One region of the Synechococcus sp. NB0720_010 genome, then DNA from elsewhere that is predicted to be linked to it. Evidence: predicted binding sites of a transcription regulator. Region 1 holds the regulator's gene; each other region holds the start of a gene.
What was found. The regulator NtcA, encoded in region 1, controls nitrogen genes in cyanobacteria. The targets are predictions, from matches to a motif close to GTANCNNNNGNTAC.
Positions count from the first base shown of each region.

Region 2: a site for NtcA is predicted at 3,294-3,307, ahead of LY254_RS12525 (aspartate carbamoyltransferase). Genes of this name have one in related genera too.
Region 3: a site for NtcA is predicted at 3,757-3,770, ahead of LY254_RS08775 (NarK family nitrate/nitrite MFS transporter). Genes of this name have one in related genera too.

Region 1 covers NZ_CP090898.1:1,294,463-1,299,440, reverse strand. Annotated here, with positions in the region: gene pth (aminoacyl-tRNA hydrolase) at 1-335, shown strand, start outside; gene LY254_RS06975 (DUF3146 family protein) at 342-599, shown strand; gene LY254_RS06970 (resolvase) at 596-1,033, opposite strand; gene LY254_RS06965 (DUF3084 domain-containing protein) at 1,030-2,211, opposite strand; gene ntcA (global nitrogen regulator NtcA) at 2,287-3,027, opposite strand; gene rph (ribonuclease PH) at 3,092-3,826, opposite strand; gene LY254_RS06950 (cob(I)yrinic acid a,c-diamide adenosyltransferase) at 3,944-4,522, shown strand; gene dcd (dCTP deaminase) at 4,522-4,978, shown strand, end outside.
Region 2 covers NZ_CP090898.1:2,354,220-2,359,197, reverse strand. Annotated here, with positions in the region: gene asnB (asparagine synthase (glutamine-hydrolyzing)) at 1-2,029, opposite strand, end outside; gene LY254_RS12525 (aspartate carbamoyltransferase) at 2,043-3,161, opposite strand; gene LY254_RS12520 (hypothetical protein) at 3,351-3,575, opposite strand; gene LY254_RS12515 (urea transporter) at 3,578-4,978, opposite strand, start outside.
Region 3 covers NZ_CP090898.1:1,668,170-1,673,147, forward strand. Annotated here, with positions in the region: gene LY254_RS08745 (molybdenum cofactor biosynthesis protein MoaE) at 1-414, opposite strand, end outside; gene moaD (molybdopterin converting factor subunit 1) at 414-662, opposite strand; gene moaB (molybdenum cofactor biosynthesis protein B) at 728-1,231, shown strand; gene LY254_RS08760 (sulfite exporter TauE/SafE family protein) at 1,228-2,001, shown strand; gene LY254_RS08765 (GTP 3',8-cyclase MoaA) at 1,998-3,026, opposite strand; gene LY254_RS08770 (molybdenum cofactor guanylyltransferase) at 3,023-3,610, opposite strand; gene LY254_RS08775 (NarK family nitrate/nitrite MFS transporter) at 3,878-4,978, shown strand, end outside.

The DNA of each region.
Region 1 (4,978 bases):
CCCTCGGTCGCTTGCGCCTGCGGCTCTCGGGTGGTGCTGGCGGCCACAACGGTCTGCGCAGCACCATTGCCCATCTCGGCGGCCAAGAGTTCCCCCGCTTGCGCATCGGGATTGGCGCTCCGGCCTTGAATCCGGTGGAGCGTAAGCAGCGCACTGTCGGCCACGTCCTCGGCCGCTTTGCCGTCGCCGAACAGCCGGTGCTCGAGGAGGTCATCGATGAGGTCTTGGCTGGTCTGGATCTGATTCAGCGCCTGGGGTTTGAGCGGGCTGGTAACAGGCTCAACGGTTTTGTTGCTCCCTCTGCCGCCAAGCTGGTCGAGCAACCCACTGCCTGAGTCCGCGTGAGTCGCCTCCCCACGACAACGGCGCAATTGCGGGTGCTGCGCCAAAGCTTTAGCCAGCGGGTGCTGGAGGGCGAGGTCAGCGCTGGAGGGTTCGAGTGGACGTTCGCCTGGTTCTTTGACCGCGGCGAGCTGCAGGTGGAACCTTCCCTCGGCCGGGCCTTGATCCAGGACGCGTTGCTGCGCTTCCTGTTGAAAACCGACTACCAGCTGGAGGCGGGTGGGGACTACGCCTTCAGCGTGCGGGCCAGGTTTTAGGCAGCGAGCTGGCGCAAGACGACCAAGCCAGGTTCCCGCTTGAGCTCCGTTCTCCAATGGCGCTCCAGCAGCAGTTGAGCCACGACATCGTCGTAGTCCCGTGGGGGCAACCTCAGGCCCTCGGGGAGCATTCGCCGCCAGCCCCTGGGGGGCTCCAGCTGCCAGTAGCGGGCTCGTGCGGCCAGGGTGGTTCCCGCTTCAGGGATGAGCTGGATAGCCAGGCCCAGGTCGTTGAGTTGCCGCTGCCAGTGCTTGCTGCCCGTGCCATCGCCGAGCACAACACCCTCAAGACCCGGACGTTCTCGCCAGATCGCAATCTGCTTGAAGCACTCTTCCGGGGAGAGCACGGCGGCAACCTCGATCTGGCCTGTGCTGTGGTCAGAGCGCACCAAGCCGCATTTGCTGCGGCCGGGATCGAGTCCGATCCAAGTCATTGCGGGCGCTGCCAGCGAATGTCCACGGCAATCGGGTCGGCCAGATCACTGTTGCCTCTGGAGATGGCTTCGAGCTTGGCGGTCTCGCCCAGGGGGCGGTTGACCAGGGCCTCAGCCAGTTGATTGAGGCGTGCCGGGTCAAATTGCAGGCCGTTGGCCAGGGCCCCTTGGCGTTGGGCTCGGGTAAAGGCTGCGGCGAGGAGGAGGTTCAGACGGCTACGCACCTGGTCTGGGGAGCGCTCATCGGCCTCCAGCACGGTGGTGGCCAGTTGTTCTCCACTACGCACCACCCGTTTGTTGGGTCTGACATCCGGGAATGCCACGACCTGACGCTCCCCTTTGAGCACATTGGCCGCTGAGATCAGACTCACGACCCACTCGCCGCGTTTGCTGAGGGTGGTCTCCAATTTGCTGATGTCGCTGCGCGGCACCAACAGGATTTGACGGTTCGGTGTTTCGCCTGGCAGCACGCGCTGGTAAACGTTCAAATTCGTGCGCTGCAGCAGGGCGTGGATCACGTCTCGGGCCTGGCTGGGCTTCTCGATCCGCACCTTGGCCACCTCCAGGATTTGGCCACTGCTGATCACCACATCACCCTGACGTAGGGCAATCAGGTTGCGTTCGAGACGCTCGAGCTCTTGGCTGCTGCTTTTGATCTTGCTGTTGAGCTTGGCGAGCTCAGTGCGGTTGCGCTGGAGATCGGAATCCTTCGCGGCGATGTCACGGCTGAGGCGGTCGCGCTCGGCCTCCAGTTGTTTGCGTTGCTCCATCAGGGGAGCCAGTTCCTTCTGCAGCCGGCTGGCCTGCTCGGCCACCACCTTGAGTTGGCGTTGGGCCTCGCTGCGCTCGTTCTCTGCGCTGCGCAGGGCGTTGCGACTTTGGGCCAGGTCCTGGCGACTTGAGCTCAGGGCATCGCGGCTGTCCCGTAGGCGCTGTTCGATCTGATCGAGTTCAAAGAGCCCCGTGCGCAAGCGATCACTGACGAGCAGCATCAGCCCAAGGGAGATGGCACTGATCAAGCTGCCGGTCAGCACCGTGATCACTACGGCGGTTTTCTTGGGCCGCAACCGGAACAAGCTCAGCCGCGCCTTGCCGACCTTGGATCCCAAGCGATCCCCCAGGGTGGAGAGCACTCCCCCGAGGATCAGCAACGCCAGGATCAGGATCCAGCCGGACACGACGTTGTGCGACGACGGTCAGTATCGGTTGCGGTGGCTTGGAACGCAGCTGGGATCGGCCACCAGTTCAGCCGTTTAGCTGAAGCGTTTGGCGAGGGCCAACGGATCGAAGACGGTGATCTTCTTGCGGTCGATTTGCACCAGCCCGTCGTTGCGGAGGTCGCCCAAGAGTCGGGTGATCGTGACGCGGGTCGATCCGATTGCTTCGGCAATGGCCTGGTGGGACAGGCGAAGGTCGATCGTGATCCCTTCGCTGCTGGGCACTCCAAAGTCGCGGCAGAGCACCAGCAGGAAGCTCACCAGTCGCGAGGACATGTCGCGGTGGGTGAGGGTTTCGATCATGGTCTCGGTTTGAAGAATCCGAGAGGAGAGACCCTGAAGAAGCAATAGACCAACCGCCGGGTCCTGTTCGATCGCTTTGCGGACGGAGGTTGCGGGAGCCGTCACCAGCTCGACGCGAGTAAAGGCAATCGAGTGATAGAAGCGGTCTGAACGCTGGCCCGTGAGTAGAGACAGCACACCGAACAGGCTGTTCTCCCGCAGCAGTGCCACGGTGATTTCCTCGCCGGATTCGTAGACCCTGGAGAGCCGGACCGCACCCCGCTTCAGCAGATAAACCTTTTCGGCGGGGTCGCCGGGGAAAAAGATTGTTTTGCCCCGCTCAACGATCTCGGTGGTGCTACCGCTCAGGCCCCGGATGACATCCAGAAGCGTGGCATTGGGTGGCAGCGGACTGCCCGCGATCGGTGCGATCACTGACGTACCGGTCGTAGGGCTAGGGGAGTAGCGGCTGAATCCTTGCGTTGCCACGACCATGTCAGCGCGACTGAGTTGCTTGGAACCTACGGATCAGTCCAGGGCCGCCCTGTAGCCATTGAAACTAATTTGCTGCCTCTGCCAAGGCCTGCTTCTGGGCCTGCATCAGTTGATCGATGCCGCTTTCCGCTAGGTCAACCAGACCGGAAAGCTGTTGGCGACTGAAGGGTGCGCCCTCCGCGGTGCCTTGAATTTCGAGCAAATGTTGCTCTTGATTCATCACCACGTTCAGATCGACCTCTGCTTGGCTGTCCTCGCTGTAGTCGAGATCGAGGAGTGCGGCGCCATCCACGAGGCCAACGGAAACCGCCGCCACCTGCCCCACCAGGGGCGATCGTTCCAGCACTCCGCGCTGCTCCAGGCGTTGCAGGCCGAGGGCTAAGGCGGCCCAGGCTCCAGTGATGCTGGCGGTGCGGGTGCCGGCATCGGCTTGGAGGACGTCACAGTCGATTTGCAGGGTCCGCTCCCCCAGAACCTCCAAATCAAGGCAGGCCCTGAGGCTGCGGGCGATGAGGCGTTGGATTTCTTGGGTCCGACCGGAAAGCTTCATCAGCTCCCGTGGCTGCCGGCTGGGGGTGCTGGCGGGAAGCAGCCGGTAGTCGGCGCTCAGCCAGCCCTTGCCGGAGCCTTTACGCCACTTCGGAACACCCTCCTCTAAGCAAACGCTGCAGATCACAGCCGTGTTGCCCGTGTACACCGTGACGGAACTCAGGGCGAAGCCCATCGGATCCCAAGCGAAGCGGGTGCTGCGCAGGTCCGTTGCGCTGCGGCCGTCCCGCCTGGGTTGGGTGCTGCTCATCGCGGGCTGGCTCAGTGCCTCGATGGTACGGGTGTTTGCACTACAGGTAGTGCTTGTTGCTTGCCGGACGGCCTAACGCCGCTACATTCAGGATCCCAAGCGGCAGCCATGCACTCGATGACGGCCAGCATTGCAGCCACGCCCCGTGCTGGACACCTGCGTCCGTTGGCTGTGGTCCCGGCGTCGGCCCCCGCTCGCAGCGTGCGCCTGGCAGCTCAGCAGGAGGGTCAGCTCCAGGTGCACACCGCTCCCTTCCGCGGCAGCTTCAGTGGGGTGTTCAGTCAGGCCCTGCGCAGTGCCGGGCTTGGTAGCCGCGTTCTGGTGAGCCAATTCCTCAAAGGTGGGGTCGATCAGGGTCTGGAGCGCAGTGTGTGGCTCTGTGGCCGCCTTCAGTGGCTGAGGCCAGCCGTGGCGGGTTGCCTCTCTGAGCCTGTGCCGGCCTCCCAGGCCGATGTCGAGGCTGTGCGCGAGATCTGGGCGTACACCCGTGAGCAGTTTCTGAGCGGTCAGCTGGATCAGTTGGTGCTCGATGAGTTGGGCCTGGCCGTCGAATTGGGCTACCTGTCCGAGGCGGAGGTCGTTTCAGCCCTGGAGCAGCGGCCGTCCCACCTGGATGTGATCCTGACGGGGCCCTCCATGCCCACCGCTCTGTTGGCCATGGCCGATCAGGTCACCCAGCTGCGCCGAGGTTTCTGATGCTCAAAAACGACCGTTGGATCAACGAGCAGGCCGCCTTGGGCATGCTCGAGCCCTTTCAGCCACAGCTGGTTCGCCATCTCGATCCGGAGAACAGCGAAAAGCCCGTCCTCAGCTTTGGCTGCTCGTCCTACGGCTACGACCTGCGTCTCTCCCCGCAGGAGTTCCTGATCTTCCGGCACGTCCCCGGAACGATCATGAATCCCAAGCGCTTCAACCCCGCCAACCTGGAGCCGGTGCCCCTGCACGAGGACGAGGACGGCTCGTACTTCATCCTCCCGGCCCACTCCTACGGCTTGGGTGTGGCGCTCGAGAAGATGTGCGTCCCTCCCAACATCACCGTGATTTGCCTGGGCAAGAGCACCTATGCCCGCCTGGGGATCATCGTCAACACCACCCCAGCTGAGGCCAGTTGGGAAGGTCACCTGACCCTGGAGTTCAGCAATTCCTCCGGAG
Region 2 (4,978 bases), 1.1 Mb from region 1:
CAGCGGCCGGGTGCCAGCCGAGGGCATCGGCCTTGGCGCGGGCCTGGGCCGGCACATCCGCGGCAATGAACATCCGGTGCAACATCTGCACGCCAAGCAGGTGGTTGATCATGGCGTCCATCTGAACGCGGTCCGCATCGGTCGTGGCCGGGTCGTCATGGCGGGCGAAGAGGGCCCGAACACCCGCGACGCTCAGGAGTCCCGCCGCCTCGATCGCCTGATCACTCAGGTAGTCATCGGCCAGCTGCTTCATCTGCTCCCACTTCTCGGGCTCGGTGTGGGCCGGCGGAGCCATGAAGGCAAATTTTTCGCGCTTGTAGAGCACCTCCGGCAAAAGGCCCGCCATGGCCTCGCGCAGGACGTACTTCTCGGTCTTGCCCTTGATCCGCAGCTCAGGTGGGACCTGAACCGCCGCTGCCGCCAGGTGGTGATCCAAGAAGGCCGGACGCGCCTCCATGGAATTGGCCATGTCCACCCGGTCACCACCCCAGGTGAGGATCTGGCCCTCCAGCATCGTCTTGATCCAGACGTACTGGGCCTTATCGAGGGCGTGGCGCCCCTCCAGCTGATCGGGATCCAGGGTCTTGGCGATGGCCTGGCCCGGCGAATAGTCCGAAAGGACCGAGCGATGGGCCTCCGCGAGCAGGTCCGGCACCAAGGGCGCACAGGCCAACCAAGGCTGGAGGCAACTGGGGGTGAAGCCCACGACCGCATCGAGGTCGGGGTCATCCACTTGATCAGCCGCCAACATCGCCCCCTGCACCAAGGCATTCGATTGCTGCAGCAGGTCTTCCCAGGCTTTGCGCTCCGGCTCCGGCAGATCCTGCAGACCGTGCAGGAACATGTCGCGGCGGAAGGCGGGATAGCCACCGAAGAGCTCATCGGAGCCCTCTCCGGTCATCACCACCTTGTAGTTGACGCTGTTGACGTGGCGGCTCATCAAGAACTTGGCCACCGCCAGGGTGTTGTAGATCGTGCGCTCCGTGTGCCAGAGGGTGCGCTCCATCCAGCCATAGAGCTCCTTGCCCGAGAGACGCATGACGTCCTGCTCAGCGGCTGTGGCCTCGGCCATCTCCTGGGCGATGGGCGACTCGTCGTAGCGCGCGTCGTCAAAGCCAATGGTGAAGGCCTTCACCGGGCTCTGGCTGACGGCAGCGGCCAGCCCCAGGATTGAGCAGCTATCAATGCCTCCGGAGAGGTAGCAACCCACCGGGACATCAGCGACCATCCGCAACTCCACCGCTTCCAGCAGGGCGGCACGGATCGCCTCGATGTGGTCGGCTTCACTCTTACTGCTGTCCCGCTCGCCCTGACGCGGGAAGTCCATGTCCCAGTACTTCCAGGTCTCCACCTCAAGGTTGCCGTTGCGCCGGCGAACACTGATGCCATGGCCAGGCGGCACCTGATGGATGCCCGCGAAGGCCGTGGTCCCGGGGACCATGGTTTGCATCAACTGGTGGAAGAGCCCTTCGGAGGTGAAACGCCGCTCGACCGCCGGATGGGCAAACAGGACCTTGAGTTCCGAGCCAAAGACCAAGCCCTGGGATGTGATCGTCCAGTACTGGGGTTTGATCCCGAAGCGATCCCGGACCAGGTGCAACACATCGCCGGCCTCGTCGTAGATCGCGAAGGCGAACTCACCGCGCAATTGCGGCAGCGTCGCCCCTAAACCCTGCTGTTGATAGAGACGCAGCAGGATCTCGGAATCGCTCTTGCTGCTGAAGCGAACACCGCGGGCCGTCAGATCGGCGCGGATCCGCTGAAAGTCATAGAACTCGCCGTTGTGGGCCATCAGGACCCGGGCGCCGGCCCCCGCCTCTGCGCTCAGGAAGGGTTGACGGGCCCGGGTCTCATTCAGATCAATGATCGAGAGGCGGGCATGACAGAAGCCCACGCCGGCTTCATCCAGCGTGCGGTAGCCAAAACCATCGGGACCGCGATGCTCCTGGATCGCAGCCATGTTGACCAACAGCTGCGGGTCAACGGGCTGATCCGCCCTGGTGCTGAAGACCCCACCAATTCCACACATCCCTTCGTCCTCCTCAGATCACATCCATGACCCGGTTGGTGCGGTCCACCATGCAGGTCAACAGAGCCATGCGCAGGAAGACCGCCCCCCGGGCCTGACTGAAGTACCAGTTGTGGGGGGTGTCATCGAGGCAAGTACTCAGTTCCGGCCCACGGGCCAGGGGATGCAACACGATGGCGTCCGGCTTGTAGGGCAGATCCCGCGTCAGCCGAAAGCTGTTGCCGTGGACCTCATAGCTATCGCCCACCCAAGCAATGGCGTTGATGTAGATGACATCCAGACCGGGGATCTCGCCCTGCAGGTCTCCGGTGCAGCGCACCTTCAGACCCGCCTGCTGCAACTCCTCCAGCTGGCCGCGATCAAAGAGGTCCTCTCTGGCATCGTTGGCCGGGTCATGGATGAGGACCAACTCCTCCACCATCTGCGGGAATTTGGCCAGGATCCGCAGCAGTGAGCGAACCGTGCGCATGCGGCTGGGGATGCCAACGATGCCGATGCGCGCCCGCTGATCCTCGGGGACCTCAGGGGACGCCAAGGCGGGGCGCCACTTGAGCATCGTGTAGAGGTCGGCCATTGCCTGGGTGGGGTGTTCATCAATGCCATTGCCGGCGTTGATGATCGGAATCCGCAGGGTGTCGGTCATCGCATAGATGGCCTGGGAGTCGGTATCGCGCAGAACGATGCAGTCGCCGTAGTTGTTGAACATGTGGGCGACGTCTTCCAGCGACTCCCCCTTCGCCAGGCCCGTCGTGGCGCGGTCGGTGATGTTGATCGAATCGCCGCCCAGACGGTGCCAGGCGCTGTCAAAGGACAGCCGCGTGCGGGTGCTGGGTTCGTAGAAGGCGTTGATCAAAATCTTTCCCTTCAACGGCGTGTTGTGGGCCGTATAGCGATCGGGATTGCTCTCAAACTTGGCTGCCAGACGAAACAACTGCAGCAGGGTCTCGGGCCGGAAGGGCTGAATCGAGATCACGTGCTGCCCCACCAGATCCTGGAGCGCCTCGCCGTCCTCTTGAATCGCCCCCAACAGGGCCTGGGGAGAGGCTGCGCCAAAGACATCCGGCCCCAGTGGATCAAAACGCACGGGTGCGTCAGCGCCGGTACTCGTCTTGACGGAGTGGAGTGCAGTCATAGCGATTAGGGGACCCAGGCCCACTGCTGCAGAACGCTGCGGCGGAATTGGTCGCACTGAGTCTCAAACCAAAATCCACCCTGCCACATCACTTTCTCCAAGTTCAAGCTGCTTAAAACGGGGCAGATTTGCGTAGCAACGGCTACACAAACGCCACTCTTCTTGCCATGGGGCATGCAAACAAAGGCGTTACCAGACATCGCCGCGCCTCCATTCGTTCCACCAAATCAGCAGAAGAACCAGCACAGAAAGCGCCAACCCCGCCACACTTCCATAAATCACCAGGCGCAACAGCGGTAGATCCACCAGCCAGCGCGGGGAGTCCGTCGACTGCGCCGCTCGGGCGGCGGGCAAGGCCAGAGCCAGGGCTGCCGCAGCAAGGGCAACACGGGTTTTGAGCGACCAACGTTTCATCCCTATCCCTCCTTCAGGGTCAACCAGTTGAAACGCTCCGGCTGGAGCTGGGTACCGACGGCCATGACCACTGCGGACACCGCCGCAGACAGCAGAGCTGCGCAGTAGGGAGCGATCAGGAAATAGGCGCCTAAGCCCACGGCGCTGCCTGAGACCATCGCCGCAATCGCCGCCCAGCGGTTGGCGCTAGGCCAGTAGAGCCCGTAGGCCACCGGCCAAATCGTGGACGCCACCAGGGCACCGGTGAAGAACAGCACAGAGGCCAGAGAGTCGAGCCGCGGCCAGGAGAGCAGCAGGGTCAACAGCCCCAAACCCAGCACCACCAAGCGGGTGGCCTGCCGCAACTGGGCATCACTCAAGTTGGGGTTCAGCAACTTGAAGACCACGTCCTCCGCCACCAAATCCGCCGTCGACGCCAAGAGGGAATCCAGGGTGGAGGTCAAGGAGGCAAAGACCACCACAAACACCAGCGCTGCACCACCGGCGCCCAAGAGCTGGGAGGCCACCACCGGGAAGAGCATGTTCACCTGGGGCAGATCCACCGCCTGCGCGAGCGCCACCAGGCCGATCGAACCGGTCACCAGCGGCACCGTCATCCAGGCCAAACCGCCCAGCACAAACGAGGCAAACACCACGGAGGCGCGGCTGGAGAAGACCCGTGACCACCAGATGTTGTTGTGAAACACCTCTCCCATGGAGAAGAGGGCGGAGTTCCAAGCAATCAACAAGCCAGCGGGCAACAGCAAATTCAGGCGCTCTGGATGCTGCGCCGCCAGTTCCCGGTGGAGCTCCTGTACCGGGAACTGCTGCAGGGCAAGAACAGCGACCAAGACCAGCAGGCCCATGATCAGCAGGGACTGAATGAAGTCCGTTCCCACCACGGCGCGCATGCCGCCATAGAGGGTGTAGATCGTGGAGACACCGATGACGACAACCATCCCGAGCCGATAGTCGAAGCCGGAGAGGGCCTCCAGCAGGATCCCGGCCCCCATCGCCTGGGTCACCAGGAAGCCCAGGGTGTAGATCGCCGTGATCACCATGAAGACCCACCAGGCGGCTCGGCCATAGCGCAGGCGGATGAAGTCGCCGCTGGTGCGCCCCTTGGGCATCAGCGTTTTGATCCGCAGAGCCAAGGGTGCAAACAGGACCAGGCCCAGGCCGGCCAGGGCATAGCTGAACATCCCCCAGAGACCGTTGCGATAGCCGAACTCAGGCGCCAGCAAGGTGGTGTTTCCGGTCACCCAGGACGCCATCAAGGTGGCTGTGCTCAGGGCCAAACCGATGTTGCGGCCGGCCAGCATGTAGTCATCGGCATCGCCAGAACCCCGGCGTCCCCAGGAGACCCCAAGGGCGATCCAAAGGACCGAAAAAATCACCACCAGGGCCCAGGCGATCCCGGGGGC
Region 3 (4,978 bases), 370 kb from region 1:
CCAAAAGGGGGCGTTGTGCTTGAGCTCCTCGAGCAGCTCTTGGCAGCAGCGTTGGGCTGGCCCGCGTCGGTCGGCCAAGACCGCGACACAGACGATGGCGTCGTTCACCGCGATGCGGCCGACGCGGTGTTCGATCAGGCAGGCCAAGGCGCCATGGCGCTTGCCGACGGATTCGGCAATGCGTTGGAGTTCCGCCTCGGTCATCCCGGGGTAGTGCTCAAGTTCGAGGGCGATAACGGCACTGGCGCTGCTGCCATTGGCGTTGCCGGCGCGCACCCGGCCGATGAACGAACTGCAGGCCGCTGCCCGTTGCAGGCCCGCCTCGAGCAGCTGTTGTTCCCACTGCTGTAGGGAGACCAGTGGCTCAAACCGCTCTGGGTGCAGTCGAATCTGAATCGCGATGGGCTGCTCCATTAGCCCCCCGAGATCGGTGGCAGAAAGGCCAACTCGTCTCCGTTCTGTAGAGGCGTCTCGGCGCTGGCAAAGCGTTGATTGATGGCCACCCGGACCGCGTCCATGGCCCCGGGCAACTCCAGCGTCCGCCAGAGCTCTTCGGCGGTGGTGGGCTGCTCGAGCGGCCATTGACGCTCCGCCCAACCCGCCTGCTCCCGCAGGCTGGCGAACAGGCGGATGCGAATCGAGCCGGGTGCGCTGGAGCCCATGGCTCAAACGCTACCCAGCGGCCCATCGGGGTTTGGCAGCATCAAGGGACCCCTTGATCCCGCGCGTGGGCCTTTCGATTGCGCTGCTGACCGTCTCCGATACGCGGACCCTGGCCGAGGATCGCTCTGGCGATGCCCTGCAGCAGCGGCTGGAGGCGGCGGGCCATGTTCTGCAGGAGCGTCGCCTGGTGCCGGACAACCGCTACCGCATCCGCGCCGAACTCAGCCGTTGGATCGCCGATGAGGCGGTGCAGGTGGTGATCACCAGTGGCGGGACCGGTTTGACCGGGCGGGACGGGACTCCGGAGGCCGTGGAGCCCTTGCTCGATAAACGCATTGAGGGGTTTGGCGAGCTCTTTCGGGTGCTGTCGTTTGAAACCATCGGCACCAGCAGTCTCCAGAGCCGCTGTTTGGCGGGTGTGGCTAATGGCACGGTCGTGTTTGTTCTGCCGGGTTCCCTGGATGCGGTGGAAACGGCTTGGGATCGCCTGATCTCCGCTCAGTTGGATGCGGCGACCCGTCCGTGCAACTTGGTGCAGTTGCTGCCGCGCCTGACCGAGGCCCCATGACTGCGCTGGAGCCCGGGCTGCTCTTAGCCCTGGGGCTCATCGCCTTTTTGTATGCCTGCGTTGGCCATGCGGGCGCCTCTGGCTACATCGCCAGCCTGGCCCTCTTCGCCGTGCCGCTGGAGTGGATTCGGCCGATGGCTTTGGTGATGAATCTGGTGGTGGCGAGCCTGGCCAGTTGGCGTTTTTACCGCGATGGCCACCTGCCGGTTGTCGTCCAGCGCCGTTTCCTGCTGCCCCTGCTCTCCTGTTCGATTCCCGCGGCGCTGCTGGGTGGGAGTTGGCAGCTCCCGAGCGATGGCTTGAGCCTGTTCTTGGCCGTGGTGTTGCTCTTTTCGGCCCTGCGGCTTTGGCGGCCGAAGGCGGGGCCTGGGGCGGCGGCCTTGGCCCTGCCTCCACTCCCATGGGTCTTGTTCACCGGAGCCCTGCTGGGTCTGTTGGCTGGTTTGAGTGGAACCGGGGGAGGGATCTTCTTGACTCCCCTCGTGCTGCTGGCGGGTTGGCTTCCCATCCGTCTGGCGGCCGGAGTCTCAGCGGCCTTTATCTGGTGCAACTCCCTGGCGGGTTTCAGTGGTTGGCTGCTGAGCTACGGCACTTCTGCTTTGCCACCCATGCCAGTTCTGCTGGCCCCGTTGCCCCTGGTGGCCTTGGCAGGAGCGTTGGGGAGCTGGTGCGGCAGCCGGCGGTTTCAAGAGGTCTGGATTCGTCGATTGCTGGCGTTGGTGCTGCTGTTGGCCAGCCTCAAGTTGTCGGGTCTGTTGGCTTGGTTTTAGCCCCCCAGATAGGCCATCTCCGCTTTGGGCTGCGCCAGGCGCGAGGCACGTTCTTCGCTGTAGCGATCTCGGCGGTGGCTCCAGAGCTGGCCGATCGCTTGGCGAAGGCTTTCCGGGGTCTGTAGCCAAGGCTTGAGGTCTTGGCCCTGCGAGGCAAACAGGCAGGTGTAGGCCATGCCATTGGCTGTGACCCGTAGCCGGTTGCAGTCGCCGCAGAACGGTTGCGTGATGGAGGCCACGACGGCAACGGCCCCGCGGCCATCCCGGTAACGCCAGCGGCTGGCGGTGCCATGGGTAGGGCGTCCCAGGGGCTCCAGGGGCCATCGGCTGCCCAGGCGCTCGATCATTTCGGCAGCGGGCACGACCTGCTCGGGGGACCAGCCGTTGCGGTTGCCCACATCCATGGTTTCGATCAGCCGCAACTCCAGGCCCTGGTCGCGGGCGAGGGCGGCGAGAGGTAGCAATTGATCGTCGTTGCGTCCCCGCTGGATCACGCTGTTGAGCTTCAGCGCGCCAACGGCGGGATCAAATCCAGCGGCCTTGGCCGCGGCGATGGCCGCCAAGACCTGCTGCAGGAGCTGTGCTCCCTGGTGCGGCCGGCCGCTCATCTCCCCGACACGCTCAGGCGCGACGGCATCAAGGCTGATGGTGATGCGCTGCAACCCTGCTCGCCGCAGCCGCTGGGCTCGCTCAGGGCTGAGCAGCAGGCCATTGGTCGTTAAAGCGGTGTCGCTCAAGTCCCGCAGGGGGCTGTTGGTGTGCCTTCGCGCGAGGCCGATGGCCTCCAGTAATTCCTCCAGATCAGGTGTCAGCAGCGGTTCCCCACCGGTTAGGCGCAGGCTGCTGACCCCCAGGCTGCAGGCCGCTTCGATCACCCGCAGACGCTGCTCCGTTGTCAGTCGGTCTGGTGCTTCTTCCCCGTCCGGTTGGCAGTAGGGGCAAGCCAAGTTGCAGCGCGCTGTCAAAGAGAGCCGCAGGACCCCAAGGGGACGCTGGAGTTGATCGGTGGCCGGTCCTGGGCTCATGGCATCAGCCTGGCGCGCTCCGCAGGCGTGTTCGCATTGAGGAGTTGTTGGGCAGGAAGCACCACAGCTTGATGGGGGATGGTGGCGAGCCACCCCTGCCAGCGCCGCTCCCCCGCCTCTAGCGCCTGGGCGAGGGTGCTGCGCTGCTTGGCTCCACCCGGGTAGATCCCCAGCAGGGGCTGCAGCTGTTGGCCGTCATGGGCCACCGCAGCCTGGCCTGGCGCGAGCTCCCACTGGGTGATCAGCGACTCCAGCGTCTCTTGGCTCAGGCGGGGCATGTCCACCGGAGCGATCAGCACAGCGCTGTCGCCTGTGCTGGAAAGCACCTGTGCAAGGGCCCTGAGGGGGCCTTGGGCAGGCGGGGGCTCCAGGGTGAGGTGGACCCGCTCGAGCCCGGCCACCAATGCCGCATGGCTTGGGTGTTGGCTGCAAACCGCGACCGATTCACAGACTCGACTGAGGAGCTCCGCAGTGCGTGAAAGCCAGCTCCCGCCATCGGGGTGGGGGAGTGCTGCCTTGTCTTGGCCCATGCGCCGGCTCGCACCGCCGCAGAGCACGGCGCCATGGATCCGCACTGGAGTCATGCCTGCACGATGTAGCGCTGGGAACCGCTCTTAATGTCGCTGTTGCTACCAAACAAATCCCTGGGCCTTGTTGCTCGGACAGGTGATAAGCCTGGTTGATTGCATTGATTAGCCCGCGTCCGGTCCGGGGCCTGGATTGATCTTTGGTAGCTGTCGTTACCCGTTGGGGTGGCTCTCGGGTGGTCCAATTCCGTCAGCGCTTGATGCGCGATTCCCCCGGTCGCTGCTTTTTGAAGGCCTGGGCTTACTCCACTGTCCCTGTCCTCCATGCTTGGCGATCTTTGGTCGCTCCAGGGGAGATATCGCACTCTTCATCTCACCTGGTTCGCCTTCTTCCTGACGTTTGTCGTCTGGTTCAACCTGGCTCCACTGGCTACAACGGTTAAGGCTGATCTTGGCCTCGACCTTGGTCAAATCCGTACCGTTGCGATCTGCAACGTTGCCCTCACAATTCCTGCTCGCGTGCTCATCGGCATGCTGCTGGATAAGTTCGGTCCCCGTAAGACCTACTCGGCGATTCTTGTCTTCTCGGTGATCCCCTGCCTGCTGTTTGCATCAGCGCAGGACTTCAATCAGCTGGTGGTTGCTCGCCTGCTGCTCTCCATCGTTGGTGCCGGCTTTGTGATCGGTATCCGCATGGTGGCCGAATGGTTCCCGCCCAAGGAAATCGGCCTGGCGGAAGGGATCTACGGCGGTTGGGGCAACTTTGGCTCGGCCTTCTCTGCGCTGACTCTTGTCGCCCTGGCTGGCTTCCTGTCCTTCTCAGGTGGCTTCGAGCTGCCCACCGGCGCAATCTTGAATTGGCGTGGTGCGATTGCTCTGACCGGCATTATTTCGGCCGTCTATGGGGTGATCTACTTCTTTAGCGTCACTGATACTCCCCCCGGTAAGGCCTACCAAAAGCCGGCCAAGTCTGCTGGTCTTGAGGTGACTTCCATGCGGGATTTCTGGGGCCTGCTGGGCATGAATGTTCCCTTTGCGGCCATTCTCTGCGTGCTCTGCTGGCGCCTGCAAAAAGTTGGCTTCCTGAACGCCGGCACCTATCCCCTGGCGCTCCTGGCAGTTCTGGTTTGGTTCGGCTTCCAGACCTGGGGCATTATTCGCACCAACCGCGATCTGATCAACGGCGTTAGGCAATATCCCAAGGAAGATCGCTACGAGTTCAAGCAGGTCGCCATTCTGGAGCTCACCTACATCGTGAACTTCGGATCTGAGTTGGCGGTTGTCTCCATGCTGCCGACCTTCTTTGAGACCACGTTTGATCTGCCGAAGGCAACAGCCGGCATCCTGGCGTCCTGTTTTGCCTTTGTGAACTTGGTGGCTCGTCCCGGTGGCGGTCTGATTTCCGACAAGCTCGGCAGCCGCAAA